DNA from 4 places in the Klebsiella sp. I138 genome. Region 2 is predicted to be linked to each of the others. Evidence: predicted binding sites of a transcription regulator. Region 2 holds the regulator's gene; each other region holds the start of a gene.
What was found. The regulator PurR, encoded in region 2, represses purine synthesis genes. The targets are predictions, from matches to a motif close to CANGCAAACGTTTGCNTG.

Region 1 (7,405 bases), 380 kb from region 2:
AAACGGCAGCAGTCCGCCAAACCATCCCGCAACGCAGAACAGATGCACAGCATGATTAGTACGCTGCAAAACGCCCCGCGCACCGTCGCTCATTGCCGCATGGCCGACACCCGCCATTAGCAGAAGCTGCGCGCACAGCAGGACCAGCAGCAGTCGAGCCGGACGACGAGGTTTCAGCCACGCAACCACCAGCGCAATCCAGGCCAGCAGAATCTGCCAGACCCAGACGCTGCCAAAGCGAGTCCCGGCAACGGCTTGCCAGATTGCTGGCTGCCAGACATCCCCCCAGCCGTTCCCCATCAGGCCGCCCTGCACCATCAGCATCAGCAGTGCAGATACCGCGCTGAGCAGCAAAAGATAACGAAGCAGCGGGAAAAAACGCTGCATCAGTAAACGCCGCAGGGTTAACGGCGCCCACCACGCGCCATACAGTACGCAGCCGAACGCCACCATCAGGGAGAGAAAGTGGACAAAGCGTAGGCCGATATAGATTCCCGCGAGCATGGTTATTTCACGGAAAAGTGGTATTGCCCTTTGGTTTTGTGGCCATCAACGGAGACCACATGCCAGTCGACGGTATATTCCCCCGCAGACAAAGGCTGCGGCAGCGGGACAATCAGCTCGGCTTGATTGCTGTCACTGCGCGCAAGCTTGCCGGTAGCAACCGTTTTCTGCTGCGGTCCGGTGAGGGTCACGCCGCTAAAGGCCGTTTCGACACCTTCAGAAAAGCTAAGCGTCAGCGACTCGGGAGAGGCGGCGACAGTGGAATCTGCGGCAGGCGTTTGCTGTTGAAGATGCGCATGGGCAAAGGCAGCAGTGCTCGCCAGGAAACCGGCGAGAAAAGCGGAGGCACGCAGCGCGCGCCCGGCGATAGTACGCATAATCGTCATTCCTTTTCGTTATGTATGTAGCACAGAGAATAACCCTGTATAATGGCGTAGTCGAGCGATGCGTCCCGGTCCGACGTCGCGCCCGATCGGTTTTCGGCATCATGAAGGAGAAACCAAATGGAAAAAAATCTGGCCAATATTCCGCAGGACGAGATGGACAAAGTCAACGTCGACCTTGCCGCGGCCGGTGTCGCCTTTAAAGAGCGCTACAATATGCCTGTTGTCGCCGATTTAGTTGAACGCGAGCAGCCGTCACACCTGCGTGACTGGTTCCGTGAACGTCTGATTGCCCATCGTCTGGCGTCTGTTTCGCTGTCGCGTCTGCCCTATGAACCTAAAGCAAAATAATTCCCGCCCCCTGCTGACGTCCCGGTTGGCAAGCGCTGCGCATTCAATTACGCTGGTTTCTTTGGCCAGGAGTGAGCCATGCTACGCGTAATCGATACGGAAACCTGCGGATTACAGGGCGGTATTGTTGAAATTGCCTCCGTTGATATTGTCGACGGACAGATAACCAATCCCATGAGCCATCTGGTGCGCCCCGACCGCCCTATCAGCCCTCAGGCCATGGCGATTCACCATATCACCGAAGAGATGGTTGCCGATAAGCCGTGGATTGAAGAGGTGCTCCCGCATTACGTCGGCAGCCCGTGGTATGTCGCCCACAATGCCAGCTTCGACCGTCGGGTATTGCCGGAAATGCACGGGGAGTGGATCTGCACCATGAAGCTGGCCCGTCGTCTGTGGCCAGGCATTAAATACAGTAATATGGGGCTGTATAAATCGCGGAAGCTGAATGTCGCTACGCCCGCGGGGCTCCATCAACACCGCGCGCTGTACGACTGCTATATTACCGCTGCGCTGCTGCTCGATATTATCAACGTTTCCGGCTGGCAGCCGGATGAGATGGCAACCATTACCGGCCGCCCGGCGCTGTTGACCACCTTTAGCTTCGGGAAATATCGTGGCAAGGCGGTTGCCGAAATAGCAGAAAACGATCCGGGCTATTTGCGTTGGCTATTCAATAACCTGGATCGCATGAGCCCCGAGCTGCGCTTGACGCTCAAGCACTATCTCGGGGAGTAGTCGCGCTAAACGTCTGCCTGGCCGGGTAATGTCCCCTGCGCCAGGCCAATCAGAAAGGCAAATTCCAGCGCCACTCCTTCATAGCTTTTAAAGCGCCCCGACTTACCGCCGTGGCCAGAGTCCATATCGGTGCACAGTAGCAGCAGGTTATCGTCTGTTTTCAGCTCGCGCAGTTTCGCTACCCATTTTGCCGGCTCCCAGTATTGCACCTGCGAATCATGCAGGCCGGTCGTAACCAGCATATGTGGATAGGCCTGCGCCTTAACGTCATCGTAAGGACTGTAGCTTTTTATATAGCGATAGTACTCTTCATCCTGCGGATTTCCCCACTCTTCAAATTCCCCGGTCGTCAGCGGAATCGACTCGTCGAGCATCGTGGTGAGGACATCAACAAACGGAACCTGCGCCACCACGCCGTGAAACAGCTCTGGCCGTTGATTAATGGCAACCCCCATTAGCATCCCACCCGCGCTGCCGCCCATCCCGTAGCAGAGGCCAGGATGACCATATCCCTGCGCCAGCAGCGCATCGCAGACATCGAGATAATCGTTAAAGGTATTCTTCTTACACAGGAATTTGCCATCCTCGTACCACTGCTGCCCTAATTCACCGCCGCCGCGGACGTGGGCTATAGCAAATACGAAGCCACGATCGAGCAGGCTCAGGCGGCTGGCGCTGAAGTCAGCATCTTCACTGGCACCGTACGACCCGTAGGCGTAGACCAGCAGTGGGCTGGCGCCCTTGCGAAAATGTTCATGCCGGTAAACCAGAGAAACCGGAACCTCCACGCCATCCCGGGCCTTAATCCACAGGTGTTCGCTGCGGTAGCGACTGGCATCAAACCCTTTCACCTCCTGCTGCTTGAGTACCCGTCGCTCACCGGTATCCATGTCCAGTTCAAATAACGTGTCCGGGGTGGTCATGGAGGAGTAACCATAACGTAACCGGGAGGTTTCCGGTTCTGGATTATATGCAAGCCAGGTGACATAGGCCGGATCATCAAAGGCGATCCCGACCACTTCCCGGGTCTTACGGTTGATCTGGCGCAGGCTGGTTAACCCGCGCTGGCGTTCCTCGACCACCAGCCAGTCGGTAAATAAGGTGAAACCTTCGAGCATGACATCCTGGCGCGGGGCAATCAGGGTCTGCCACTGTTTTTCGTCACGTTCATGGGTGCGGTAGAGGCCAAAATTTTTACCCTCGCGATTGGAGCGAAGATAGAAGGCATGCTGGAAATGATCGAGACTGTACTCATGATCTTTACGCCGCGGCAGGAAACACACCGGTTCAGCATCCGGCATTTCAGTATTAAGCAGCCGTACTTCGCTGGTTGTTGCACTGGCAAGATAGATAACCGCGAATTGCCGGGAGGTGGTCGTATGGATACTGACGTAGAAGGTTTCGTCTTTCTCCTCGTAGACCAGAACGTCGGATCGCGGTGAGGCGCCAACGGTATGTCGCCACACCTGATAAGGCAGCAGCGTAGTCGGGTGCTTGCGGACATACCACAGCGTTTGCGAATCATTACTCCAGGCAAATTCTGGCGAGACGTTTTCCAGCACCTCGGGATACCATTCGCCATTTTGTAGGTTACGCAAGCGCAGGCCGTACTGCCGTCGGGAGAGATAGTCCTCCGCCAGCGCCATGATCGTATTGTCCGGCGAGATCCCCAGTCCGCCAAGCGTATAGAATTCGCTCTTCGCCGCGCGCTGGTTGCTATCGAGTAGCACCTCCCATTCATCCCACTCTTCTTTCAGCACCGACTGGCGCTGGTAAATAGCGTATTCGCAGCCGGGTTCATACACCTGGCGATAGCGATAGCCATTTTTGCTGTAGGGTGCAGAGACTTCACGCGGCGGGATACGGTCAATGATTTCTTTCAGCACCCGCTCCTGCAGGCTGCGCTGAGTGGACATGACCTTCTGCCCGTATTCATTTTCCTGGCGAAGATAATCAAGCACTTCCGGCCGCGAACGATCGTCGTCGCGCAGCCAGAAGTAGTTATCAAGGCGGGTATCGCCATGCAGGGTCATGGCGTGGGGGATTCGTTTTGCTTTTGGTGGCATCTTTTGGTCTTTTGCATCCTGTATTTCATACACAAAATCATTCAAGAAGCGGCTTGAAGGATGGCGTGTGTATAAGGGTGGCAAAAGTGGCCCACGTTGCAAGCAAAACCTGCTGATTTAGATAGAAAGCGCCTGTTTTTGTGCCTGAATATCCTGTTCGATGTCGGCACGCACTTCCGCCGGGAGCCCTAAGGCCTCGCCGAGGGCGTTGAGATAGCTCCGCTCCATAAAATGGTCGATATCGATCGCAGCACAGCTGATGTAATAGATTTCCAGCGCCTCTTGCTCGCTAGTGATGCCCTGAGCCAGACGCTGCGGGTCAAGCGGCTGCGCCAGGGCGCGATCGATTAATACGCGGCCCTGCACGGCAATATTAGCCGCACGCAGCTGCTCTTCGATGTTTGCCCGCTCACTGTCGTCAATATGCCCGTCGCTTTTAGCCGCAAACACCAGCGCCAGTATCAGCCGTTCGCTGCGGGCATCAAGCCCGGTCGCCGGCGAGTCCTGCGACGCGATGGCGGATTGCCCGGTGCAAGCAACAGGTTGCGCGGGCGAAGCTTCCTGTATTTTCTGCTGGTATTTATTCCACAGCACGCTTCCCGCAATCGCTCCGCCGCCAACCAGCAGCGCGCTGGTGCCATATTTGGCCAGCAGCTTACGCGATGATTTACTGGCTACCAGCAGCCCTGCCAGGCCACCTAGCGCGCCAGGCAGGAGGAAGTTTTTCCCATCCGGCCTCTCACCTGATGATGAAGATGGTCCCTGCTGACCCAGCAGAGACTGGAGTTGATTAAGCCAGTTAGCCATGATTCCCCTCGTTGCATATTAGGCGTAATCACCAGCCTAAACGACGAGATGTAAGGAAATGTGATGGACAACTAAAGATGCGCAAATTCGGCTAGTGTCAGGCCGCCTTTACCTTCCGTGATTTCGCTGGCGCTGGGGGTTCGTGCGACTCGTCTGCTGCGGCTTCCGGCGTTTCTGCCCCCTGGATGTCGGTCTCAGAGGACTGCCCGGCCGTTTCATCTTCCGCTTCCGGACGTTTTCCCGACCTCAGGATATGATGTAGCGTCTCTTTGCGTTCCGCCAGCCACATTGCCATTTCATCGCGCTGTGCTTCATCCAGCGTGAGCGGGCACTCTACCAGCCAGTCGTTGAGGACTTCGGCAAGATCGAGCATTTTGTCGTAAGCATCGGCCTCTTTTTTGCTGGTAAACGACATTTTTTCCTCACCTTCGCGGATCACCACATATTTAATTTCAACCGCCATTGTGCAGCCTCTTTTATACTGTATTTTTATACAGTATAGCAAATTTTCACCCGAGACTCAACCAACAGCCATAAAGACAGACGCAAACGTTTTCGTCTATAATGCGGCGCATGTTTTTTTACTGTGGAAAAGAGTCATGACGTTATTAGGCACAGCGCTGCGCCCGGCAGCAACGCGGGTGATGTTGTTAGGTTCCGGTGAACTGGGTAAAGAAGTCGCCATTGAGTGTCAACGGCTGGGCATTGAGACCATCGCGGTAGACCGCTACCCTGATGCGCCGGCAATGCAGGTGGCGCATCGTTCGCACGTCATCAACATGCTGGACGGCGAAACGCTGCGCGCGCTGATTGCAGAAGAAAAACCCGACTTCATCGTGCCCGAAATTGAAGCCATCGCCACGGATATGCTGGTCGAGCTGGAGCTGGCCGGGCAGAAAGTCGTCCCCTCTGCCCGCGCGGCAAAACTGACCATGAATCGTGAAGGTATTCGCCGCCTGGCCGCGGAGGAGCTGCAGCTGCCCACCTCCTCCTACCGCTTTGCCGACAGCGAAACCGCCTTTCGTGAGGCCGTTGCTGAGACAGGGCTTCCCTGCATCGTGAAGCCGGTCATGAGCTCATCCGGCAAAGGCCAGAGTTTTATTCGTCACCATGACCAGTTGGCCGATGCCTGGCGCTATGCGCAACAGGGCGGCCGCGCCGGCGCAGGCCGGGTTATCGTCGAGGGCGTGGTCAATTTCGATTTTGAAATTACTCTGCTTACCGTCAGCGCCGTCGACGGCGTCCATTTCTGTGCGCCGGTCGGCCATCGCCAGGAAGATGGCGATTATCGCGAATCCTGGCAGCCGCAGCAGATGAGTGAACGTGCGCTGGCCCGCGCGCAGGAAATAGCCAGCAAGGTCGTACTGGCGCTCGGTGGCTATGGACTGTTCGGCGTGGAGCTGTTCGTCTGCGGCGACGAGGTTATCTTTAGTGAAGTCTCTCCTCGTCCACACGATACCGGAATGGTCACGCTCATTTCACAGGATCTTTCAGAATTTGCCCTCCACGTCCGTGCCTTCCTTGGTCTGCCGGTGGGCGCGATTCGCCAGTATGGCCCGGCGGCCTCAGCGGTGATTCTGCCGCAGCTCACCAGCCACAACGTCACCTTTAATAATATTCAGGGAGCGGTTGGCGCAGGCCTTCAGCTGCGCCTGTTTGGCAAACCGGACATTGATGGCTCTCGTCGCCTGGGCGTTACGCTGGCCGTTGCCGATAGCGTTGATGAAGCGGTGGCACGGGCGAAAGCTGCCGCATCGGCCGTCCTGGTTCAGGGATAAAAAAACCCGGTGGCGCAAGCGCTACCGGGTCTGGACTTCGCGATTTATCAGGGCGTGAAAGTTACTTCGCGCCTTCAACTGCTTCGCGGGCAATGTTGGTAATGCGGTCGTAATCACCGGCTTCCAGCGCATCCGCCGGAACCAGCCAGGAGCCGCCGATGCACAGCACGCTGTTCAGCGCCAGGTAGTCACGGTAGTTCGCCGGAGAGATCCCGCCGGTCGGGCAGAAACGGATATGCGCGAACGGACCGCCGATAGCCTGCAGCGCTTTCACGCCGCCGTTAGCTTCTGCCGGGAAGAATTTGAACTCTTTCAGGCCATACTGCATGCCCAGCATCAGTTCGGATACGGTGCTGATACCCGGGATCAGCGGGATCGTCCCTTCTTCAGTCGCCGCTTTCAGCAGAGACTCAGTCAGACCCGGGCTGATAGCAAACTGCGCGCCCGCATCGGTCACGGCTTTCAGCTGTTCTACGTTTGTTACGGTACCTGCACCGACAATCGCGTCCGGTACTTCTTTGGCAATCGCGCGGATAGCATCCAGTGCGCACTCGGTACGCAGAGTCACTTCCAGTACGCGTACGCCGCCGGCAACCAGCGCTTTGGCCATCGGCACAGCGTGTTCCAGCTTTTTCACCACGATCACCGGGACAACCGGGCCGGAGGTGAGGATTGCTTCTGCAGTTGTTTTCCAGTTTTTCATCAGAGTTTCTCTCTCGCCAGATCTACAAATTGTATCGTCTTAAAAAGTGATGCAGGTTGCGCCCTGTTCTGCTCC
Region 2 (7,405 bases):
GAAGGAGACGCTGCGCATTACCAATCTCGGCGCCGTGCAGGTGGGAGATGTGGTGAACGTAGAACGTGCGGCGAAATTCAGCGATGAGATCGGCGGCCATCTGATGTCCGGTCATATTATGACCACGGCAGACATCGTCAAAATACTGACCTCGGAAAATAACCGCCAGATCTGGTTTAAGGTTCAGGACCCGACGCTGATGAAATATATCCTCTATAAAGGGTTTATCGGTATTGACGGGATCAGCCTGACGGTCGGCGAGGTGACGCCAACCCGTTTTTGCGTGCATTTGATTCCTGAAACGCTGCAGCGCACCACGCTGGGGGTAAAAAAACTGGGCGATCGGGTCAATATCGAAATCGATCCGCAAACGCAGGCGGTGGTGGATACCGTAGAACGCGTGCTGGCGGCGAAAGCAGCGGCACAGCAATCGGCCGATGAGTGATTCGGCGCTGATGCCAAATCACTTATCCTGGAGCCTGAAATAAGCATCCCCCGTTAAACGGGGGATTTTTTTAACGCGCGACGCGAAGACCGTTCTCAACACCGCGAGAAAAGACAACCTGCCAGAGCTGAATATCGCGCGCGCGAAAAGCCCCCGCGCAGGCATTCAGATAATAACTAAACATGCGTTTAAAACGTTCCGAATAGTTGTCGGCAATGTCGGGCCAGCTGGCCTGAAAACGCTCGTACCAGGCCATCAGCGTGGTATCGTAATCGGCGCCGATATTGTGCCAGTCTTCCATCACAAAATGGGATTCGCTGGCTTGCGCAATCTGAAGTACCGAAGGCAGGCAACCGTTGGGGAAAATATATTTATTGATCCACGGGTCAACGCTGTGGTCTGAAACTTTGGAACCAATGGTGTGTAATAAGAAACGGCCGTCGGCTTTCAGATTGCGATCAACCACCTTAAAATAAGTGGCGTAATTTTTAGGCCCCACGTGTTCGAACATCCCGACGGAAACAATGCGGTCAAAACTGTCCTGTAAGTCGCGGTAGTCCTGCAGCAAGATAGTGACATCTAATCCTTCACAGCGCTGTTGGGCCATTTTTTGCTGTTCAGCAGAAATGGTGACGCCAACCACGCTGACGTGATAATTTTTGGCCATGTAATAAGCCAGACCACCCCAGCCGCAGCCAATATCCAGCACCCGCATCCCTGGCTCCAGCTGCAGTTTGCGGCAAATAAGATCTAATTTTGCCTGCTGTGCCTGTTCCAGAGATTGCGCATCTTTCCAGTACGCGCAGGAATATTGCATATAGGGATCGAGCATGCGGTTGAAAAGGTCGTTGCCGAGGTCGTAGTGTTCTTTGCCGACAATCCAGGCGCGTTTTTTACTTTGTAGATTGAACAGGCGAGCGCCCGCGATACGTAATGTATCTTTGAGATGATGCGGGAGCTGACTTTCCAGACCGGCACGTAACACTTTGTGGAAGAATATATCCAGCCGTTCGCAATCCCACCAGCCGTCCATATAACTTTCGCCTAACCCTAGCGACCCTTCCTGGAGAACGCGCTTAAAAAAGAGCGGGTTTTTAATCCGGATATCGGAGGGGGCAGGACCATTGATTTCAATGCCCGCACGGCCGAGTAACTCGGCAGTAATTCGGTACCAGTCGTCGTTTGGTACACTGACTTCTTCTATACACGATGAACTCATAGCTTCTCCATCACGCCCAAGTGATCAGAACCTTAAAACAGCGTAGACGCTTTTTTGGCTTTGTGAGAAATCTCACGGAATATCCGTGAAGCAGCTATCCGACGTAGAACAGAGGAAGGGTGATAACCCTTGCCGAAAGGCCTTCCATGGTGAAACGGGATGCATCCTGCCCCCGTTAAAATCAAAAAAATTTCTATTTATGTGAAGCAGGATCCAGTATAGGCCGCTGATAACGGCCTTTCAATAAAAATATATTAGCAGGCTAATTACTGGGCCGTAACATCACTGAAACGCATTTATGCGTGCGACGATTCGGCCGTCAGGCAAGTAGCCTGCCGCTGCATCAAATAGCCTATCCCGGCCAGTACGATGGAGACCAGCATGACGCTGGTGGTCGTCAGCAGCGGCGTGGCAATTAACGCAGAGACCAGTAGGCTGGTCAGGAAGCACAGTCCCAGCTGCAGGGTATTTTGCAGCGCTGCGGCGCGACCTGTTGCCTGTGGGAACGGCTTCAACGCCTGGGCGACAACGATAGGATAAATCCCGCCGTTGACGATAGCCATTACGCAGAAGGGAACCATCACCGCAATAATTGACACATTCTCAACCAGCCCCACCATCCAGGTCGCGGCAACGCTGACGGCGAAAATAACCAGCAGCCACGGCAGCAGCTGTTGACCCTGCCATTTTTGCAGCGCTGCCCGGCACCCGTAGCCGCCGACTAAAAAGGCGATCGTCTGCGGAACATAGCTTAAACCAATAGCGGTCGGGCTATAGCCCATGTCATGCAGAATAAACGGTGACCCGGTCAGCCAGGCAAAAAAGCTGGCGGAGCAGGCGGCGTAAATCAGTACGTTTCCGCTGTATTCGCGCGAGCGCAGCAGCGTCATAAACGTCAGTTTTTTCTCGCTGCCTCCCGTCGGCTTGATGACCGGCTTCAGACGCAGGGCGGGCACCATCAGTAGCAGGGTGATGGCGAAAAGAGTGGCAAAGATGGCCTGCCATTCCAGATGCGCGAGCAGCCAGCTGCCGAGCAAGGGTGCGAGGGCCGGCGATAAGCCAACCAGCGGCATGATGGTGGCGAAAATGCGGTTAGTGCGCTGGGCGGGATAATAGTCCGTAACCATCGCCTGCCAGGTGACCGCCGCCGCGCAGACGCCGATTGCCTGAATAAAGCGAAGTACCAGCATCAGCGTAGCATCGCGAACCCACAGCATGCCCAGGCAGCTGATAGCGAAAATTGTCAGTCCGATCAGCAGAACCGGTTTGCGGCCGTAGCGGTCTGAAAGCGGGCCCCAGAACAGCTGCCCGATGGCGAAGCCGGCGAGGAACAGGCTCAGGCTGGCGCTGACCGATGCCGCAGAGGTATTGAGATCTTGCTGAATGGCCGAAAAGGCCGGCAGATACATGTCGGTAGCCAGGAAACCCAGCACGCTGAGTCCCGCCAGCCAAACTAAAAATCCTTTCCCGGGTTGTTGCATAACGTTCTCTTTCTTCTGATGCAGGTATGATGCCGCAGAGTGTAGGGAGTGCATTCTGGCTTGTGAAACGCTAATATTTGCTACATGCATTCAAAATTTTTGCAGGCAGAATATGTGGTCCGAATACTCACTGGAAGTTGTTGATGCTGTGGCCCGCAACGGGAGCTTTAGCGCGGCGGCACAGGAACTACACCGCGTACCCTCAGCGGTCAGTTATACCGTACGTCAACTGGAGGAGTGGCTGGCGGTGCCGCTGTTTGAACGTCGCCATCGCGACGTCGAATTAACGCCGGCCGGGGTCTGGTTTTTACAGGAAGGGCGCTCTGTTATCAAAAAAATGCAGATCACCCGTCAGCAGTGTCAGCAGATAGCCAACGGCTGGCGCGGCCAGCTGTCGATAGCCGTCGATGACATTGTTAAGTCAGCACGGATGCGGCAAATGATTGTCGATTTCTATCGCCATTTTCCGGATGTCGAACTGATTGTGTTTCAGGAAGTGTTCAACGGCGTCTGGGATGCGCTGGCCGACGGTCGCGTGGAGCTGGCCATCGGCGCAACCCGTTCGATTCCAGTGGGTGGGCGCTACGCCTTCCGCGATATGGGCATGCTGAGCTGGCATTGCGTGGTAGCGAGCCATCATCCGCTGGCGCAGATGACGGGGCCGCTCAGCGATGACGTGTTGCGCAACTGGCCGTCGCTGGTGCGAGAAGACACCTCCCGATCGTTACCAAAACGCACGACCTGGCTACTGGACAACCAGAAAAGGGTGGTGGTACCGGACTGGGAATCATCGGCGACCTGTCTGTCGGCGGGACTGTGCGTGGGAATGGTGCCGACCCATTTTGCTCGCCCATGGATCGATTGCGGCGAATGGACGGCGCTTGAGCTGGAGAACCCGTTCCCGGATGCCGCGTGCTGTCTGACCTGGCAGCAGAGCGACACGTCTCCGGCGCTGTCATGGCTGCTGGATTATCTGGGCGACAGTGAAACGTTAAACCGGGAGTGGCTGCGGGCGCCGGAGTGACCGGCGCCGTAGGGACATTTAGCGGCGGTAGTCGACGAACGGGCCGTCGACGACGGAGCGACGCTCGACCAGACGAGGGTGGACTTCGATAGACTGCGACTCTTCGCGCTTGTTAACGATACGATCCAACAACATGTTGAAGGCTGCTTCGCCGAGAGAATCTTTCGGCTGGTGAATGGTGGTCAACGCCGGGCTGAAATAGCGGGCGTTGCGCACGTTATCATAGCCGATCAGGGAAATGTCCTGCGGAACGCGCAGGCCCATCTCGTCTGCGGCGCAGATTGCACCCATCGCCATAATATCGCCGCCGCAGAAGACCGCCGTCGGGCGATGCTGCTGACTGAGGATCTGCTGCATTGCGCGATAGCCAGATTCTGGTTCGAAGTCCCCCTGAACAATCCAGTTTTCCGGCACGACGATCTGCGCTTCTTCCATGGCCTGCATAAAGCCCGCCAGGCGCCCGGCGCCGGTATTGCGTTCCAGCGGGCCTGGGATCACGCCGATCTCGCGGTGGCCGCGTTCGACCAGGTAACGGCCGGCCATATAGCCGCCTTCAAAGGCGTTATCGATGACTGAATCGGTAAAGTCAGCTTTTGCTTCACCCCAGTCCATCACCACCATGGGAATATGGCGATACTCTTCCAGCATGCTGAGAACCGATTCCGGGTATTCGGAACACATGACCAGCAGACCATCAACGCGCTTTTGCGCCATCATCGACAGGTAGGCCTGCTGCTTTTCGAGATCGTTCCACGCATTGCCCAGAATCAGGGTATAGCCTTTCTGGAAACAGCTCTTTTCTACGGCTTCAATAATCTCAGCGAAATAGGCCGCTTCGCTGCTGGTGGCCAGCAGGCCAATCGATTTGGTGTGATTAACCTTCAGGCTTCGCGCCACGGCACTTGGGGAATAGTGCAGTTCTTTGATAGCCGCCCAAACCGCGTTGCGGGTTTCTTCAGCAACGAAGCGGGTTTTGTTAATTACATGTGAAACTGTTGTAGTGGAAACGTTTGCGCGCTTCGCTACATCTTTAATTGTTGCCATTACTTCTCACTCCAGACCTTGACCTGATCGTCTGATTATCGATACGTAAACGTTTGCCTATACACACCCTGAATACAATGTTCAACATTGCATCACGTCGGGAAAACGACACAGAACGACAGGAAGGGGTCAATGGCCGATACGCTTTCAAATTAGCGTGGGATTTTGTCCGATCTTGCGGCAAAGGGGAAGAGCAAAAATGTGCATCACCCTAAATCTCAGAAGATTTTTACGCTATATTGTGTAAAAATGAGCAAGCTCACTTTTCGTGTGGGGATAACTGGGGGGAAAATTGATGGATACAGATTTAAAGTTTTCGCTGACAACAACGATTATTGTCCTGGGTCTTATTGTTGCCGCCGGGCTGACAGCGGTACTGCACTGATTTTGTCGGGGGAGAGGCCTCTTTCCCCCAATATTCCCCATTATTATCAATTTCGCAAAAATCTTTTGTCATTTCGTTTACTTCTGTTTTTTTGTGATTGATGTCATGCTTTTGACTTCTGATGAGATACCGTCGCTGATGACGGTCTGCTGGAGTCATTGAATGAAAATCAACTTTCCCTTGTTAGCGCTGGCGATAGGCGCGTTTGGTATTGGCACAACGGAGTTTTCCCCGATGGGACTGCTGCCGGTGATTGCCAGGGGCGTCGACGTCTCTATTCCTGCGGCGGGGATGCTGATCAGCGCTTATGCGATTGGCGTGATGGTCGGAGCGCCGTTAATGACGTTGCTGCTCTCTCATCGCGCGCGCAGAAATGCGCTGATATTTCTGATGGCGATATTCACCCTGGGTAACGTCCTCTCTTCAATGGCGCCGGATTACACCACGCTGCTGCTCTCACGTATTATCACCAGCCTGAATCACGGCGCTTTCTTTGGCCTTGGTTCGGTGGTGGCGGCGAGCGTGGTGCCGAAACATAAGCAGGCCAGTGCGGTGGCGACCATGTTTATGGGATTGACCATCGCCAACATTGGCGGCGTTCCGGCGGCAACCTGGCTGGGCGAAACAATCGGCTGGCGAATGTCATTCCTGGCGACTGCGGGGCTGGGGCTGGTGGCGATGGTCAGCCTGTGGTTCTCGTTGCCTGAAGGTAGCGCCGGCGATCGGCCGAATGTTAAGCAGGAGCTCTCCGTGCTGCTCCGCCCGCAGGTGCTATCTGCGCTGCTGACCACCGTGCTCGGCGCGGGGGCCATGTTTACGCTCTATACCTATATTTCACCGGTGCTGCACACCATTACGCATGCTTCACCGCTGTTCGTCACCGCGATGCTGGTGTTGATCGGCGTCGGCTTCTCCCTGGGGAACTACCTGGGCGGTAAATTTGCCGACCGCTCCGTCTCCGGGACGCTAAAGGGTTTTCTATTGCTGCTGATGGTAATTATGCTGGCCATTCCGCTGCTCGCTCAGACGCCGTTGGGGGCCGCTATCAGTATGGTGGTCTGGGGTGCGGCAACCTTCGCCGTGGTTCCGCCGCTGCAAATGCGGGTAATGAGAGTGGCTCATGAAGCGCCGGGACTGTCATCTTCGGTGAACATCGGGGCGTTTAACCTGGGGAATGCGCTGGGTGCGGCAGCCGGTGGCGCGGTAATTTCCGGCGGGCTGGGCTATGCCTTCGTACCGGTGATGGGGGCGATTATTGCTGGTCTGGCTCTGCTGCTGGTGCTGTTTGGCGGCCGTTCGCAACCGGAAGAGGCGTTTGCCGGGCAGTAGATTTATTCGCAGAAGGGTTGCCCCTTCTGCGTAAACGTTTTATGCCGCCAGATTGGCTGCGACAAACGTCCAGTTTACCAGCGCCCAGAAGTGCGCCAGATACTCAGGGCGAGCGTTACGGTAGTCAATGTAATAGGCATGTTCCCAGACATCCACGGTCAGCAGCGGTTTGGCGTCGCCGGTCAACGGCGTGCCAGCGTTGCTGGTGGAGACAATGCTCAGGCTGCCATCGGCATTTTTAACCAGCCATGTCCAGCCTGCGCCAAAGTTCTTCGCTGCCGCATCGGTAAACTTCGCTTTAAAATCTGCAAAGCTGCCGAAAGACTGGTTGATGGCAGCTGCCAGCTCGCCTTCCGGCTCGCCGCCCGCATTGGGTGCGAGGCAGTTCCAGTAAAACGTGTGGTTCCAGACCTGAGCTGCGTTGTTAAAGATGCCACCTTCGGAAGAGCGGACGATCGCTTCTAAAGACTGACCTTCA
Region 3 (7,405 bases), 2.2 Mb from region 2:
TAACGATGACGCCTTCCGTCACGGCGTCAACCTGCTGGCGCAGCTGATGCAATGTGTCGGCGTTAAAAAACTCATCCAGATGATGACAGGAGAGGACCCCAAAAACACGGTCGTCGGTGAGGTTGCGGGCCAGTAAATCGTGGAGCGCCTGCTCATCGCGACGGGCGGATTCGACGTTCAGTACCAGGGCCGCGTTCAGTGAGGGCAGAAGGTGCTGCTCAAGCTCGTCAAGCCGCACGCCCGGATAGCAGTCCACAACCAGTACGGTTCTGGAGGAGGTTGAAGTCCTGAGGTTAAGCGCTGCAAGGATGGATTCCCAGCCCTGCCAGGCCTGGTCGCCAAAGCCCTGAACGACAACTTCAGGGAATTTATGATAAGTCGTTTGCATTGTTTGTCTCCGTATTGGCTAAATTAAGATTAATCGATTAACCTTGTTTTGACAGTATGGTTAACGCGATTAACCCGCCATAATGAGCAAGTAAAGCGCCAAAATGGGCGTTATTGTGAGTCCTGTCACAAGGAAAAATGCGATGTTTAGGTTATTCGATTAACCTTCGGTGAACGAACGGGAGAGAACATGACAACAGTGACGCTGGCGCAGGTAGCAGAACGGGCGGGAGTCTCCACAGCGACCGTTTCGATGGTGCTGCGTAATCGAGGGCGGATTTCACAAGCCACGCGCGAACGGGTGCTGAAAGCGCTGGATGAGGCCGGGTATGTCTACAATCAGACCGCTGCCAACCTGCGTAATCGCAGCAGCAATCAGGTTGGGCTGCTGCTGCACGATATTACGAACCCGTTTTACGGCGAGATGACGGCAGGGTTGAGCCATGAAATGGAGCGGCATGATTTGCTGTTATTTCTGGCAAACAGCGAAGAGTCAGGTGAGCGGCAGCAAAAATTTGTCGATTCACTCATGCGTAATAACGCCTGTGGCATGGTGCTATGCGCAGCGCGAGAAACTCCGACCTCATTTTTTGACGCACTGAAAAGGCGCAATATCCCCGCCATCATGGTGGTGCGCCCGCTCAGCGATCCGGATTTTGATTTTGTTGGCACCGATAACTTTCTCGGTACCCAAATGGCCACGGCGCACCTGCTGAAAATGGGGCACCGGCATATTGCGTTTATCGGCGGTAGCCTGAGTTCCGGCACCCGTGCTCAGCGAATTGGCGGGTTTACCAGTACGCTGCTGGAGAGCGGGATTTCACCCAATCCAGAGTGGATTGTCACGGCCCAGGCCAGCCAGATTGATGGTGCGAAAGTCGCTGAAGCACTGCTGACCCGCTATCCGGAAATCACCGCCGCGGTTTGTTATCAGGATATTGTCGCCCTTGGCGTGATGCAGGCGCTGCGTAAGACCGGGCGTGAGCCGGGCCAGGATTTTGCGCTGGTAGGCTTCGACGATATTACCGAAGCGGCCCTGGTTCAGCCTGCGCTGACGACCGTTTCGGTGGCGGCGAAAGAGATTGGCCGCAAAGCCGGTGAGCTGCTGTTTAGTCGAATTCAGGGCAATGATGAGCCGCCGAAACGTATTATTCTGCCGCCGGCGCTGGTGATCCGCGAGTCTTGTGGTTTTCGATTGAGGGCATAAAGGCCGGTTCGCATAAGAAACGACGCCAGCATATAGTTTTTACTGATATCGAACGCCGTTTGTCATAAATTTCTAATTATCGGTGTTTTAGAGTAGCGGCTCATCGACGGGCTGGTTAATCTGAAAACAATTTACGTTAAGTTAACAAAAGAGAATAGCTATGCATGATGCACAAATCCGCGTGGCCATCGCGGGCGCGGGCGGCCGGATGGGACGCCAGTTGATTCAGGCCGTACAGCAGATGGACGGCGTAGCGCTGGGGGCCGCGCTGGAGCGTGAAGGTTCTTCCCTGCTCGGCAGCGATGCCGGCGAGCTGGCCGGCGCTGGTAACGCCGGTGTGGTGGTGCAAAGCAGCCTGGCGGCGGTCAAAGATGATTTTGACGTGCTGATCGATTTCACTCGTCCGGAAGGCACCTTAAACCACCTGGCTTTCTGCCGCGAACACGACAAAGGGATGGTGATTGGCACCACCGGTTTTGATGAGGCAGGGAAACAGGCTATTCGCGATGCGGCGCAGGATATTGCTATCGTTTTCGCGGCTAATTTCAGCGTCGGCGTGAACGTGCTGTTAAAGCTGCTGGAAAAAGCGGCGAAGGTGATGGGCGACTACACCGATATCGAGATTATTGAAGCGCACCACCGCCACAAAGTGGATGCGCCGTCGGGCACCGCCCTGGCGATGGGCGAGGCGATTGCCGGCGCGTTGAACAAAGATCTGAAGGATATCGCGGTCTACAGCCGTGAAGGTCACACCGGCGAACGTGTCCCGGGGACTATTGGCTTCGCCACCGTGCGCGCCGGGGATATTGTCGGTGAACATACCGCGATGTTTGCCGATATTGGTGAGCGTATTGAAATCAGCCATAAAGCCTCCAGCCGGATGACTTTTGCCAATGGTGCCGTTCGTTCCGCATTATGGTTAAAAGAGAAGAAATCAGGCCTTTTTGATATGCGTGATGTGCTTGAATTGAATGCTTTATAAGGTTTATTACCCATCGTGATGTGGTTATTGCATTCAATATGTAATTGATTGCAAAGGGCAATATTTTATTGCCCTTTTTATTTTTGAGCGTTTTGTGATTATAATCCTATGAAGTTTCTATAACTTGTACTTATCTCTTCTTTTTCTGTTGTGTTATTGTAAATTTTGACCATCTGGTCTACTTTTTTGCTCTGGCACGCTCACTTTTTCAATCTTCCAGGTCCGCAAGCGTTTTCTTAGCATAGTTAGTTGATCTTTTTGCCTGCTAAAGCAGTGTGAAGTGTCCAGTGACGTAAAAATAGATTAAAAATATCGGCTTTAAGTTGACTTTTACCCGACATCTCTCCAGAATGCCGCCGTTTGCCAGAAATCCATAGGTAAGCAAATTTGCATTGATTCATGCTACACATATGCATTAATATGCAAATAAAGTGAGTGAATATTCTCTGGAGGGTGTTTTGATTAAGTCAGCGCTATTGGTTCTGGAAGACGGAACCCAGTTTCACGGTCGGGCCATCGGGGCAACGGGCACGGCGGTTGGGGAAGTCGTTTTCAATACTTCAATGACCGGTTATCAAGAAATCCTCACTGATCCCTCCTATTCCCGCCAAATCGTCACTCTTACTTATCCCCATATTGGTAATGTCGGCACCAACGCCGCCGATGAAGAATCTTCTCAGGTACATGCTCAGGGTCTGGTTATTCGCGACCTGCCGCTGATTGCCAGCAACTTCCGTAATACCGAAGACCTTTCTTCTTACCTGAAGCGCCATAACATCGTGGCGATTGCCGATATCGATACCCGTAAGCTGACGCGTTTGCTGCGTGAAAAAGGCGCACAGAACGGCTGCATCATCGTGGGTGATAACCTGGATGCACAGCTGGCGCTGGAAAAAGCCAAAGCGTTCCCTGGCCTGAACGGCATGGACCTGGCGAAAGAAGTCACCACTTCAGAAACCTACAGCTGGACGCAGGGGAGCTGGACGCTGGCGGGCGACCTGCCGGAAGCGAAGGCGGAAAGCGAGCTGCCGTTCCACGTCGTAGCCTACGATTTTGGCGCCAAGCGTAACATCCTGCGTATGCTGGTAGACCGCGGCTGCCGCCTGACGGTTGTCCCGGCAAAAACCTCTGCCGAAGAAGTGCTGAAGATGAATCCGGATGGCATCTTCCTGTCCAACGGTCCTGGTGACCCGGCGCCGTGCGACTACGCCATTGAAGCGATTGAAAAATTCCTCGAGACCGATATTCCGGTATTTGGCATCTGCCTTGGCCATCAGCTGCTGGCGCTGGCGAGCGGAGCGAAGACCGTTAAGATGAAGTTCGGCCACCACGGCGGCAACCACCCGGTTAAAGACATTGATAATAACGTGGTGATGATTACTGCCCAGAACCACGGTTTTGCGGTAGACGAAGCCTCCATGCCGGCTAACCTGCGCGTGACCCACAAGTCACTGTTCGACGGTACGTTACAGGGCATCCACCGCACCGACAAACCGGCATTCAGCTTCCAGGGACACCCGGAAGCGAGCCCAGGCCCGCACGATGCCGCGCCGTTGTTCGACCATTTTATTGCGTTAATTGAGCAGTACCGCCAGTCCGCGAAATAATCAGGAGAAAAAAGCCATGCCAAAACGTACAGACATAAAAAGCATCCTGATTCTTGGCGCTGGCCCGATCGTTATCGGCCAGGCTTGTGAATTTGACTACTCTGGCGCCCAGGCCTGTAAGGCCCTGCGTGAAGAAGGCTACCGCGTCATTCTGGTGAACTCGAACCCGGCCACCATCATGACCGACCCTGAAATGGCCGATGCGACCTACATTGAGCCTATCCACTGGGAAGTCGTGCGCAAAATCATCGAAAAAGAGCGCCCGGATGCCGTACTGCCAACTATGGGTGGCCAGACGGCGCTGAACTGTGCGCTGGAGCTGGAACGTCAGGGCGTGCTGGCCGAGTTTGGTGTCACTATGATCGGCGCCACCGCCGACGCAATTGATAAAGCGGAAGACCGTCGTCGCTTCGATGTGGCGATGAAGAAAATCGGTCTGGATACCGCCCGTTCCGGTATTGCCCACACGATGGAAGAAGCGCTGGCGGTTGCCGCTGACGTGGGCTACCCGTGTATTATCCGTCCCTCCTTCACCATGGGCGGCACCGGCGGCGGTATTGCTTACAACCGCGAAGAGTTTGAAGAAATTTGTACCCGCGGGCTGGATCTCTCTCCAACCAACGAGCTGCTGATTGATGAATCGCTGATCGGCTGGAAAGAGTACGAAATGGAAGTGGTACGCGATAAGAACGATAACTGCATCATCGTCTGCTCCATCGAAAACTTCGACGCCATGGGTATTCACACCGGCGACTCCATCACCGTTGCACCGGCGCAAACCCTGACCGATAAAGAATACCAGGTGATGCGTAACGCTTCGATGGCGGTACTGCGTGAAATCGGCGTGGAAACCGGCGGTTCCAACGTACAGTTCTCTGTGAACCCGAAAGACGGTCGTCTGATTGTTATCGAAATGAACCCGCGTGTATCACGCTCTTCCGCGCTGGCGTCTAAAGCAACCGGGTTCCCGATTGCCAAAGTGGCGGCAAAACTGGCGGTGGGTTACACCCTGGATGAGCTGATGAACGACATCACCGGCGGTCGTACGCCGGCCTCGTTCGAACCGTCCATCGACTACGTCGTGACCAAGATCCCACGCTTTAACTTTGAAAAATTTGTTGGCGCGAATGACCGCCTGACGACACAGATGAAATCTGTTGGCGAAGTGATGGCAATTGGCCGCACCCAACAGGAATCGCTGCAGAAAGCGCTGCGCGGCCTGGAAGTGGGCGCAACCGGCTTTGACCCGAAAGTCAGCCTGGATGACCCGGAAGCGCTGACCAAAATTCGCCGCGAGCTGAAAGATGCTGGCGCCGAGCGTATCTGGTATATCGCCGACGCATTCCGCGCGGGCTTGTCGATTGACGGCGTCTTCAACCTGACCAACATCGATCGCTGGTTCCTGGTACAGATTGAAGAACTGGTGCGCCTGGAAGAGAAAGTGGAAGAGATGGGCATCAACGGCCTTGATGCTGACTTCCTGCGGATGCTTAAGCGTAAAGGCTTTGCCGATGCACGTCTGGCAAAACTGGCGGGCGTTCGTGAAGCGGAAATTCGCAAGCTGCGCGACCAGTACAACCTGCACCCGGTCTACAAACGCGTCGATACCTGTGCGGCGGAATTCTCGACGGATACCGCTTACATGTACTCAACCTATGAAGACGAGTGTGAAGCCAATCCGTCGGTTGACCGCGATAAAATTATGGTCCTTGGCGGCGGTCCGAACCGTATTGGCCAGGGTATCGAATTCGACTACTGCTGCGTGCATGCCTCGCTGGCGCTGCGCGAAGATGGTTACGAGACCATTATGGTTAACTGTAACCCGGAAACGGTGTCTACCGACTACGACACGTCCGACCGCCTGTACTTTGAGCCGGTCACCCTGGAAGACGTACTGGAAATCGTCCGTATCGAGAAGCCGAAGGGCGTTATCGTTCAGTACGGTGGCCAGACCCCGCTGAAGCTGGCGCGTGCGCTGGAAGCCGCAGGCGTACCGGTTATCGGTACCAGCCCGGATGCAATTGACCGCGCGGAAGACCGCGAACGTTTCCAGCAGGCGGTTGACCGTCTGAAGCTGAAACAACCGGCCAACGCCACCGTCACCGCCATTGAGATGGCCGTTGAAAAGGCGAAAGAGATTGGCTACCCGCTGGTGGTACGTCCGTCCTACGTCCTTGGTGGTCGGGCAATGGAAATCGTTTACGACGAAGCTGACCTGAAGCGGTATTTCCAGACTGCGGTCAGCGTCTCTAACGATGCGCCGGTTCTGCTGGACCGCTTCCTTGACGACGCGGTAGAAGTCGACGTTGACGCTATCTGCGACGGCGAAATGGTGCTGATTGGTGGCATCATGGAGCACATCGAGCAGGCGGGCGTGCACTCCGGCGACTCCGCATGTTCTCTGCCGGCCTACACCCTGAGCCAGGAAATTCAGGATGTGATGCGCGAGCAGGTGCAGAAGCTGGCCTTCGAACTGCAGGTCCGTGGCCTGATGAACGTCCAGTTCGCGGTGAAAAACAACGAAGTCTATCTGATTGAAGTGAACCCGCGTGCGGCACGTACCGTCCCGTTCGTCTCTAAAGCCACCGGTGTCCCGCTGGCCAAAGTAGCAGCGCGCGTGATGGCTGGCCAGACTCTGGCACAGCAGGGCGTGACCAAAGAGATTATTCCGCCGTACTACTCGGTGAAAGAAGTGGTCCTGCCGTTCAACAAATTCCCGGGCGTTGACCCGCTGTTAGGGCCAGAAATGCGCTCTACCGGTGAAGTCATGGGCGTAGGACGTACCTTCGCGGAAGCGTTCGCGAAAGCGCAGCTGGGCAGCAGCTCAACCATGAAAAAACAGGGCCGCGCGCTGCTCTCCGTTCGCGAAGGCGACAAAGAGCGTGTGGTTGACCTGGCGGCGAAACTGCTGAAGTTCGGTTTCGAACTGGATGCCACCCACGGCACCGCGATTGTGCTGGGTGAAGCCGGTATCAACCCGCGTCTGGTGAACAAGGTGCATGAAGGTCGTCCGCACATTCAGGACCGTATCAAGAATGGCGAATACACCTACATCATCAACACCACCGAAGGTCGTCAGGCGATTGAAGACTCCAAGCTGATTCGCCGCAGCGCCCTGCAGTACAAAGTGCATTACGACACCACCCTGAACGGCGGTTTCGCGACGGCAATGGCGCTGAACGCCAACGCTATCGAGAAGGTGACCTCGGTGCAGGAAATGCA
Region 4 (7,405 bases), 1.7 Mb from region 2:
CGCGGTATTGATCTGACCGCGATGATGGCGCAGGGCATCACCATGGGCGATGAATTTCATCAGCGCAATATCGCCACCTCAGCCCTGTTGATGCGTACGCTGGCGCCTCATCTGGCACGCCTCAACCACGACAAACAGCAGCTTGCTGAAGTGATGGATTTCCTCGCCATTACCGATCAGTTCTTCCTCAACCTGGCGATGGCCTACTGTAAATCGGCGATGGATGCCGGGGCGAAAATTGGTGCCGGCAGTATCGTGACTGCGATGACCCGCAACGGCGATATGTTTGGCATTCGCGTCAGTGGGTTAGGCGATCGCTGGTTTACCGCGCCAGTGAATACGCCGCAGGGGCTGTTCTTTACCGGCTTCTCACAGGATCAGGCCAACCCGGATATGGGCGACAGCGCGATAACCGAAACCTTCGGTATTGGCGGCGCGGCGATGATCGCGGCCCCAGGCGTCACCCGCTTTGTTGGCGCAGGGGGGATGGAGGCGGCGAAATCCGTTTCCGAGGAGATGGCGGAAATCTTCCTTGAGCGCAATATGCAGCTACAAATTCCGGGCTGGGATTTCCAGGGAGCCTGCCTGGGGCTGGATATTCGCCGGGTCGTCGAAACCGGTATAACTCCGCTAATCAACACCGGAATTGCTCATAAAGAAGCGGGGATCGGTCAGATTGGCGCCGGGACTGTCAGAGCGCCGTTGGCCTGCTTTGAGCTGGCGCTGGAAGCGCTGGCGGACGAGCTAGGCGTGAGCTGAGGAGGTGCGATGGAGATTATACGTCCGCTGATAGGCAGCGTAGATGCCCCGGACCATCGTCAGCCGTGGCGAACCGGTGGCCTCTGGCGGCGCACTATCAATCTCTATGTTGAAGGCGGCGCGCTGTTGACGCTTCATCATCAGGGGCAGGGGGTTAGCCCCGGCGGATGGGTATTACGCCATCGCGACTTTATCCGACTGCACGCGGCGCTACGGGCGGGGGCCATGCTGACGGCGCGGGATGACGGCATTCAGATTAACGATCTTTTACTGTCGCCACCGCGCAGGCGTTGCTCTCTGCGGCCGCGCGACCAGCCAAACGGTGCTTACCTGCCGACAGCGTTAATGAATCGTCTGGAGGAAACGGGGCTGTTCGGGCCGCTGTCGCAGGCTATCTATCTACCACTGCATCCTGAGCTGCGGCAGTTACGCCACTGTTTTGCTTCTGCGCTGACCGGGAGCGCCGTTGACTGGCGGCTGTGGTTGGGGAAGGGGCCGGGTTTGACGCCGAGTCTGGACGACATGCTTATCGGGATGATGCTGGCAGCGTGGTGCGCGGGGCAGATGTCTCGCCACGGTGGGCCGACGTTCTTTCGTGCATCCGGCGATCTGCACGCGGCCACGACGCAGGTTAGCGTCAACTACTTACGCTACGCCAGCGAGGGGCGCTTCGCCTCGCCGCTGATGCATTTCGTTCACGCTCTTCAGCGTGAACGCCGTATTGAGCCGGCCATCGATGCTCTGCTGGCGATGGGGCACACCTCCGGTGCTGACACGCTTCTGGGATTCTGGTTGGCGCAACATATTATCTAAGGACTCTTTATGAAAACGCTGGTTGTTGCCCTGGGTGGCAACGCTTTATTACAGCGCGGGGAAGCGCTGACCGTGGAAAATCAGTATCGAAATATTGATAGTGCGGTTCCCGCACTGGCGCGCCTGGCGCAGAATTACCGGCTGGCTATTGTTCACGGCAATGGGCCGCAGGTGGGCCTGCTGGCGCTACAGAATCTGTCTTATGGCGATGTTGCGCCTTATCCTCTGGACGTGCTGGTGGCGGAAAGTCAGGGCATGATTGGCTATATGCTGGCCCAACGCCTGGCTCAGGAATCATTGATGCCACCGGTTTCGACGGTCATGACGCGGATTGCGGTGGCCTCAGAGGATCCGGCATTTTCGGCGCCAGAAAAATTTATTGGTCCGGTTTATGACCCCGAGCTGCAGACGCAGCTGGAGGCCGAATATGGTTGGACAATGAAACGTGACGGCAAGTATCTGCGGCGGGTTGTGCCCTCACCGGTACCGGTCAGAATTGAGGAGAGTGAGACGATCGAGCGTCTGCTAAGCGAAGGCCATGCGGTGATATGCTGCGGAGGCGGCGGAATACCAGTGCTGGAGAGCGGTAAGGGCGCGGAGGCGGTTATCGATAAAGACCTGGCCGCAGCGTTGCTGGCGGAGCAGATTAATGCCGATGGTCTGGTTATCCTGACCGATGCGGATGCGGTATATGAACATTGGGGGACCCCGATGCAGCGGCCAATTCGTGAAGCAACGCCGGAAGCACTGGCGCCCTTTGCCCGGGATGATGGTGCAATGGGGCCAAAAATCGCGGCGGTGAGCGGCTATGTTCGACGCAAAGGGAAGCCGGCATGGATTGGCGCGCTGTCGCGCATCGATGACACGCTTGCTGGTCTGGCGGGGACCTGCATCAAGCCCTGATGGGGGGGATTCTCCGGGTTCTGGCCCCTGGGGGCGCCTGACGCACCTTGTCCGAACTACGGGGTCGTACAGGCTGGGGTAACCCGGACAGACGCGCAGCGTCGCCACCGGGAATGGCTTTGGATAGCCCTGGTTGATGAGTTTGGTAGCCCGGCCAGGGCGCAGGGCGCCGCAAGCCGGGATTCTGGGGAAGGACTATGCCAGCTGGGATTGCGCCCAGAAGACACCGCTGGCGTACTCCGGCGGCAGAATAGGTTTTAAGGCTTCCAGCGTGGCGCTCAGGCGGTCGGTATCGCTGTCGGTCAGGTTCAGGTGACCCACTTTGCGTCCCGGGCGCACTTCTTTGTCGTACCAGTGCAGATGCACCAGCGGCAGCTTCAGCCAGTCATAGTTCAGATCGGTACCGATCAGGTTGATCATGACCGACGGGCTGTTCACCACCGGCGGCGGCAGCGGCAGGCCGGTAATGGCCCGCAGATGCAGCTCGAACTGACTGATAGAGGCGCCGTTCTGCGTCCAGTGGCCGCTGTTGTGCACGCGCGGCGCCAGTTCGTTAATCAGCAGACCGTCAGCGGTGACGAAACACTCCATCGCCATCACCCCCACATAGTTCAGCTCGTCCATAATGGCGGTAAGCATGCTTTCCGCCTGGTCCTGCTGGCGGGCATTGGCCTGCGGAAACGCGACGCTGGTGCGCAGAATGCCATCCTGGTGCAGGTTGCGGGTGAGCGGGTAGAACACCGTGCTGCCATCCTGCGCGCGGGCGCCAACCAGCGACACTTCGGCCGAAAAGTTGATACCCTGCTCGACGATGCATTCGCCATAGTTTTCGTCCGGCAACTGGGCGATGTCATTTTCGCGCAGACGCCACTGGCCGCGACCGTCATACCCGCCTACGCGACGCTTAACGATTGCCAGTTCACCAAGACGAGCGAAGATCGCCGGCCATTCGCTTTTATCTGCCAGCAGCTGCCACGGGGCGGTGGCGAGATCCAACTTATCGAACAGTTGTTTTTGCGTCAGACGGTCGGCAATGATCGGGAACACGTCGCGGTTAACAAACGCCGGATGACGCGCCAGTTCACGGGTGAGAGCCGTTTCCGGCCACCGTTCGATTTCTGCGGTGATCACGCTTTGCTGAAACGGCACCGCTTCAGGATCGGCTTCCAGCCCGACCGGCCAGACGGCGATACCCAGCGGTTCACCGGCCTGGCGCAGCATGCGACCTAGCTGGCCGTTGCCGAGGATGCAAACCTGCTTCATGCCGCACCCCGCGGGTCCGGATTTTCCAGCACCTCATCGGTCTGGGCCTGACGCCAGGCGCTCAGGCGCTGATGCAGTTCCGCATCGTGCACCGCCAGAATCTGCGCTGCCAGCAGGGCCGCGTTAGCGGCACCGGCCTTGCCGATAGCCAGGGTACCGACCGGAATACCGCGTGGCATCTGAACGATAGAGTAGAGACTGTCAACGCCGCTTAACGCCGCGCTTTGGACCGGCACACCTAAGACCGGCACCAGGGTTTTCGCCGCAATCATGCCCGGCAGATGCGCCGCGCCGCCCGCACCGGCAATAATCACCTGATAACCGTTGCTTTCCGCGCCTTCGGCAAAGCTAAACAGCTTATCGGGCGTCCGGTGTGCGGAGACCACTTCAACATGGTACGAAACGTTCAGGGCATCAAGGATTTCTGCGGTAAACTGCATGGTAGCCCAGTCGCTTTTGGACCCCATCACGATGGCGATACGCGCCGAATTATTGCGGGAAGACATGCGTCTTAAAACTCCTGTGGGTGTGCTTCACACTGCTTTAGAGGCCACAGAGAATAACATGATCTTTCGGTAAGGAAAACGGTTGCGTCGCCAGAACTGAGGTGAAAATGCGGTGGAAATTAAAACGGGAATGCGATCAGTTCAACGTCATCTTTGGTGACTTTGACCATCGAGCCTTCGCTGTGCCATGCACCGAGGACTACGCGAAACGCCGGCTTGCCGTTAGCGTCTAACGGGTGGATGGCAGGGCGGTGGGTGTGGCCGTGAATCAGCCATTGCACCCGGTGTCTTTCCAGCGCGTCGACAACGGCTTGCGGATTGACATCCATAATATCCAGCGACTTGCTGCTGTTGGCCGCTTTGCTGTCAGCGCGCATTCTGGCGGCGATACGGCGACGAATAAACAGCGGTAGGGCAAGGAAAAGACGCTGAATCCATGGCGTATGGACTTTGGCGCGAAAAGCCAGATAGCCCGGATCGTCAGTGCAGAGGGTATCGCCGTGCATGATCAAGACCCGACGACCGTACAGGTCGAGCACCTTTTCTTCCGTCAGCAGCGTCATACCGCAGGCGCGCGCAAAGCGCTGGCCAACGAGAAAATCGCGGTTGCCGTGAATAAAATAGCAGGGAACGCCTGACTGGCTTAATGCGTTGATGGCAGCAGCGATTTCCTGATGCAGCGGGTTTGGATCGTCGTCGCCAATCCAGGCTTCAAACAGGTCGCCGAGGATATACAGCGCGTCTGCTTCCCGAGCTTCGCCACCTAAAAAGCGTAGAAAACCGGCGGTGATCGCCGGTTCTTCTGTTTGCAGATGCAAATCCGCAATAAAAAGTGTCGCCACGAATTACTCGCTAACGGTGACGCTTTTGATCACAACATCTTCTTTCGGCACATCCTGGTGCATGCCGCTGCGGCCTGTTGCTACCGCTTTGATTTTGTCGACCACGTCCATGCCTTCAACCACTTCGGCAAACACGCAGTAGCCCCAGCCCTGCAGGTTTTCACCGGAGAAGTTCAGGAAGTCGTTATCCACCACGTTAATGAAGAACTGTGCAGTAGCGGAGTGAGGCGCCTGAGTACGGGCCATGGCCAGCGTACCGCGGGTATTTTTCAGACCGTTGTTGGCTTCGTTCTGGATCGGAGATTTTGTGGTTTTCTGCTCCATGCCCGGCTCAAAGCCACCGCCCTGGATCATGAACCCGTTGATAACACGGTGGAAAATGGTGTTGTTGTAGAAACCTTCGCGGCAGTAGTCCAGGAAGTTTTTAACTGTTTCCGGCGCTTTGTCGTCAAAAGTTTTGATGACGATATCGCCATGATTAGTGTGGAAAGTAACCATTTTTGCATCCTGTTCCGATGATTGTGGTGCTTAAACCCAAAGTTGGGCGTGACATAGGGGGCTGTTATAGCATAACCGCGGGGTTCGATCACCTTGCATTGTGTGCTGCTTCGGGGTTGAATTAAGGTTAGAATACGCGACTTATTTTCACACACGTCTACACGGAATCTTCGATGTTAAAAATTTTTAATACACTGACGCGCCAAAAAGAAGAGTTTAAACCTATCCATGCCGGGGAAGTGGGCATGTACGTGTGTGGAATTACCGTTTACGATCTCTGTCATATCGGCCATGGCCGTACTTTCGTCTCTTTTGACGTGGTTGCCCGCTATCTGCGTTTTCTCGGCTATAAGCTGAAGTACGTGCGCAACATTACCGATATCGACGATAAAATCATTAAGCGCGCTAATGAGAATGGCGAAAGCTTTGTCGCGCTGGTCGATCGAATGATTGCTGAAATGCACAAGGATTTCGATGCGCTGAATATTCTGCGCCCGGACCTTGAGCCGCGTGCGACGCACCATATCCCCGAGATTATTGAAATCACCGAACAGCTGATTACGCGCGGGCATGCGTACGTGGCGGATAACGGTGATGTGATGTTCTCGGTACCGACCGATCCGAATTACGGGCAGCTGTCGCGCCAGGACCTGGACCAGCTGCAGGCCGGGGCGCGGGTTGATGTGGTTGACGTCAAACGTAATCCGATGGACTTCGTGCTGTGGAAGATGTCGAAAGAGGGTGAGCCGAGCTGGCCGTCTCCGTGGGGCAACGGTCGTCCTGGCTGGCACATTGAATGTTCGGCGATGAACTGCAAACAGCTGGGTAACCATTTTGATATCCACGGCGGCGGTTCGGATCTGATGTTCCCGCACCATGAAAATGAAATCGCCCAGTCTACCTGTGCGCACGACGGGGAATACGTCAACTACTGGATGCACTCCGGGATGGTGATGATTGACCGCGAGAAGATGTCTAAATCGCTGGGCAACTTCTTCACCGTGCGCGACGTGCTGAAATATTACGATGCAGAAACCATTCGCTACTTCCTGATGTCAGGCCACTATCGTAGCCAGCTGAACTACAGCGAAGAGAACCTCAAGCAGGCGCGTTCTGCGCTGGAGCGTCTGTACACCGCGCTGCGCGGGACCGACTCGTCCGTCGCGGCCAGCGGTGGCGAAGCCTTTGAAGCCCGCTTTATCGAAGCGATGGATGACGATTTCAACACCCCGGAAGCCTATTCCGTGCTGTTCGATATGGCGCGTGAAGTCAACCGTCTGAAGACGGAAGACGTCGCCGCCGCCAACGGCATGGCTGCACATATGCGCAAGCTCTCCGGCGTGCTGGGCCTGCTGGAGCAGGAGCCGGATGTTTTCCTGCAAAGCGGTGCGCAGGCTGACGACGGTGAAGTTGCGGAAATCGAACAGCTTATCCAGCAGCGCCTGGATGCGCGTAAAGCGAAAGACTGGGCCGCTGCGGACGCGGCGCGTGACCGTCTCAATGAGATGGGGATCGTGCTGGAGGACGGCCCGCAGGGAACCACCTGGCGCCGTAAGTAAGCAATAAAAAAACGCCCGGCACATGCCGGGCGTTTTAATTTAGCGGGCTCAGGCGGTAACGGTCACGCTCTGGCCTTCAAAGCTCACCGTCTGACCGGCGACGATTTTGCAGCGTTTGCGGGTTTCTACCGCACCATCTACTTTCACCAGACCATCGGCAATGGAAATTTTTGCCTGCGCACCGCTTTCACTCCAGCCTTCCAGCTTCAGTAAATCGCACAGTTCAACGTGTGGGTGTTTACCCAAAGAAAAATTCGCCATC

Region 1: purT (formate-dependent phosphoribosylglycinamide formyltransferase) is a predicted target of PurR. The motif match lies at 5,392-5,409, and genes of this name have one in related genera.
Region 3: carA (glutamine-hydrolyzing carbamoyl-phosphate synthase small subunit) is a predicted target of PurR. The motif match lies at 2,926-2,943, and genes of this name have one in related genera.
Region 4: purE (5-(carboxyamino)imidazole ribonucleotide mutase) is a predicted target of PurR. The motif match lies at 4,316-4,333, and genes of this name have one in related genera.

What each region holds. Positions count from the first base shown of each region.
Region 1 is NZ_CP180447.1:705,445-712,849, reverse strand. Features, by position in the region: gene copD (copper homeostasis membrane protein CopD) at 1-504, opposite strand, end outside; gene yobA (CopC domain-containing protein YobA) at 507-881, opposite strand; gene ACMYSK_RS03240 (DNA polymerase III subunit theta) at 1,008-1,238, shown strand; gene exoX (exodeoxyribonuclease X) at 1,317-1,976, shown strand; gene ptrB (oligopeptidase B) at 1,982-4,042, opposite strand; gene ACMYSK_RS03225 (tellurite resistance TerB family protein) at 4,160-4,849, opposite strand; gene ACMYSK_RS03220 (YebG family protein) at 4,947-5,312, opposite strand; gene purT (formate-dependent phosphoribosylglycinamide formyltransferase) at 5,449-6,627, shown strand; gene ACMYSK_RS03210 (bifunctional 4-hydroxy-2-oxoglutarate aldolase/2-dehydro-3-deoxy-phosphogluconate aldolase) at 6,689-7,330, opposite strand; gene edd (phosphogluconate dehydratase) at 7,370-7,405, opposite strand, start outside.
Region 2 is NZ_CP180447.1:1,086,513-1,093,917, forward strand. Features, by position in the region: gene ACMYSK_RS05015 (riboflavin synthase subunit alpha) at 1-445, shown strand, start outside; gene cfa (cyclopropane fatty acyl phospholipid synthase) at 516-1,664, opposite strand; gene punC (purine nucleoside transporter PunC) at 1,961-3,145, opposite strand; gene punR (DNA-binding transcriptional activator PunR) at 3,258-4,169, shown strand; gene purR (HTH-type transcriptional repressor PurR) at 4,188-5,213, opposite strand; gene ACMYSK_RS05040 (YnhF family membrane protein) at 5,509-5,598, shown strand; gene ACMYSK_RS05045 (MFS transporter) at 5,761-6,927, shown strand; gene sodB (superoxide dismutase [Fe]) at 6,967-7,405, opposite strand, start outside.
Region 3 is NZ_CP180447.1:3,315,227-3,322,631, reverse strand. Features, by position in the region: gene ACMYSK_RS15455 (class I mannose-6-phosphate isomerase) at 1-388, opposite strand, end outside; gene ACMYSK_RS15450 (LacI family DNA-binding transcriptional regulator) at 578-1,594, shown strand; gene dapB (4-hydroxy-tetrahydrodipicolinate reductase) at 1,755-2,576, shown strand; gene carA (glutamine-hydrolyzing carbamoyl-phosphate synthase small subunit) at 3,035-4,183, shown strand; gene carB (carbamoyl-phosphate synthase large subunit) at 4,200-7,405, shown strand, end outside.
Region 4 is NZ_CP180447.1:2,776,926-2,784,330, reverse strand. Features, by position in the region: gene ACMYSK_RS13005 (DUF1116 domain-containing protein) at 1-759, shown strand, start outside; gene ACMYSK_RS13000 (DUF2877 domain-containing protein) at 769-1,572, shown strand; gene ACMYSK_RS12995 (carbamate kinase) at 1,582-2,475, shown strand; gene purK (5-(carboxyamino)imidazole ribonucleotide synthase) at 2,671-3,738, opposite strand; gene purE (5-(carboxyamino)imidazole ribonucleotide mutase) at 3,735-4,244, opposite strand; gene lpxH (UDP-2,3-diacylglucosamine diphosphatase) at 4,364-5,086, opposite strand; gene ppiB (peptidylprolyl isomerase B) at 5,090-5,584, opposite strand; gene cysS (cysteine--tRNA ligase) at 5,758-7,143, shown strand; gene ybcJ (ribosome-associated protein YbcJ) at 7,192-7,404, opposite strand.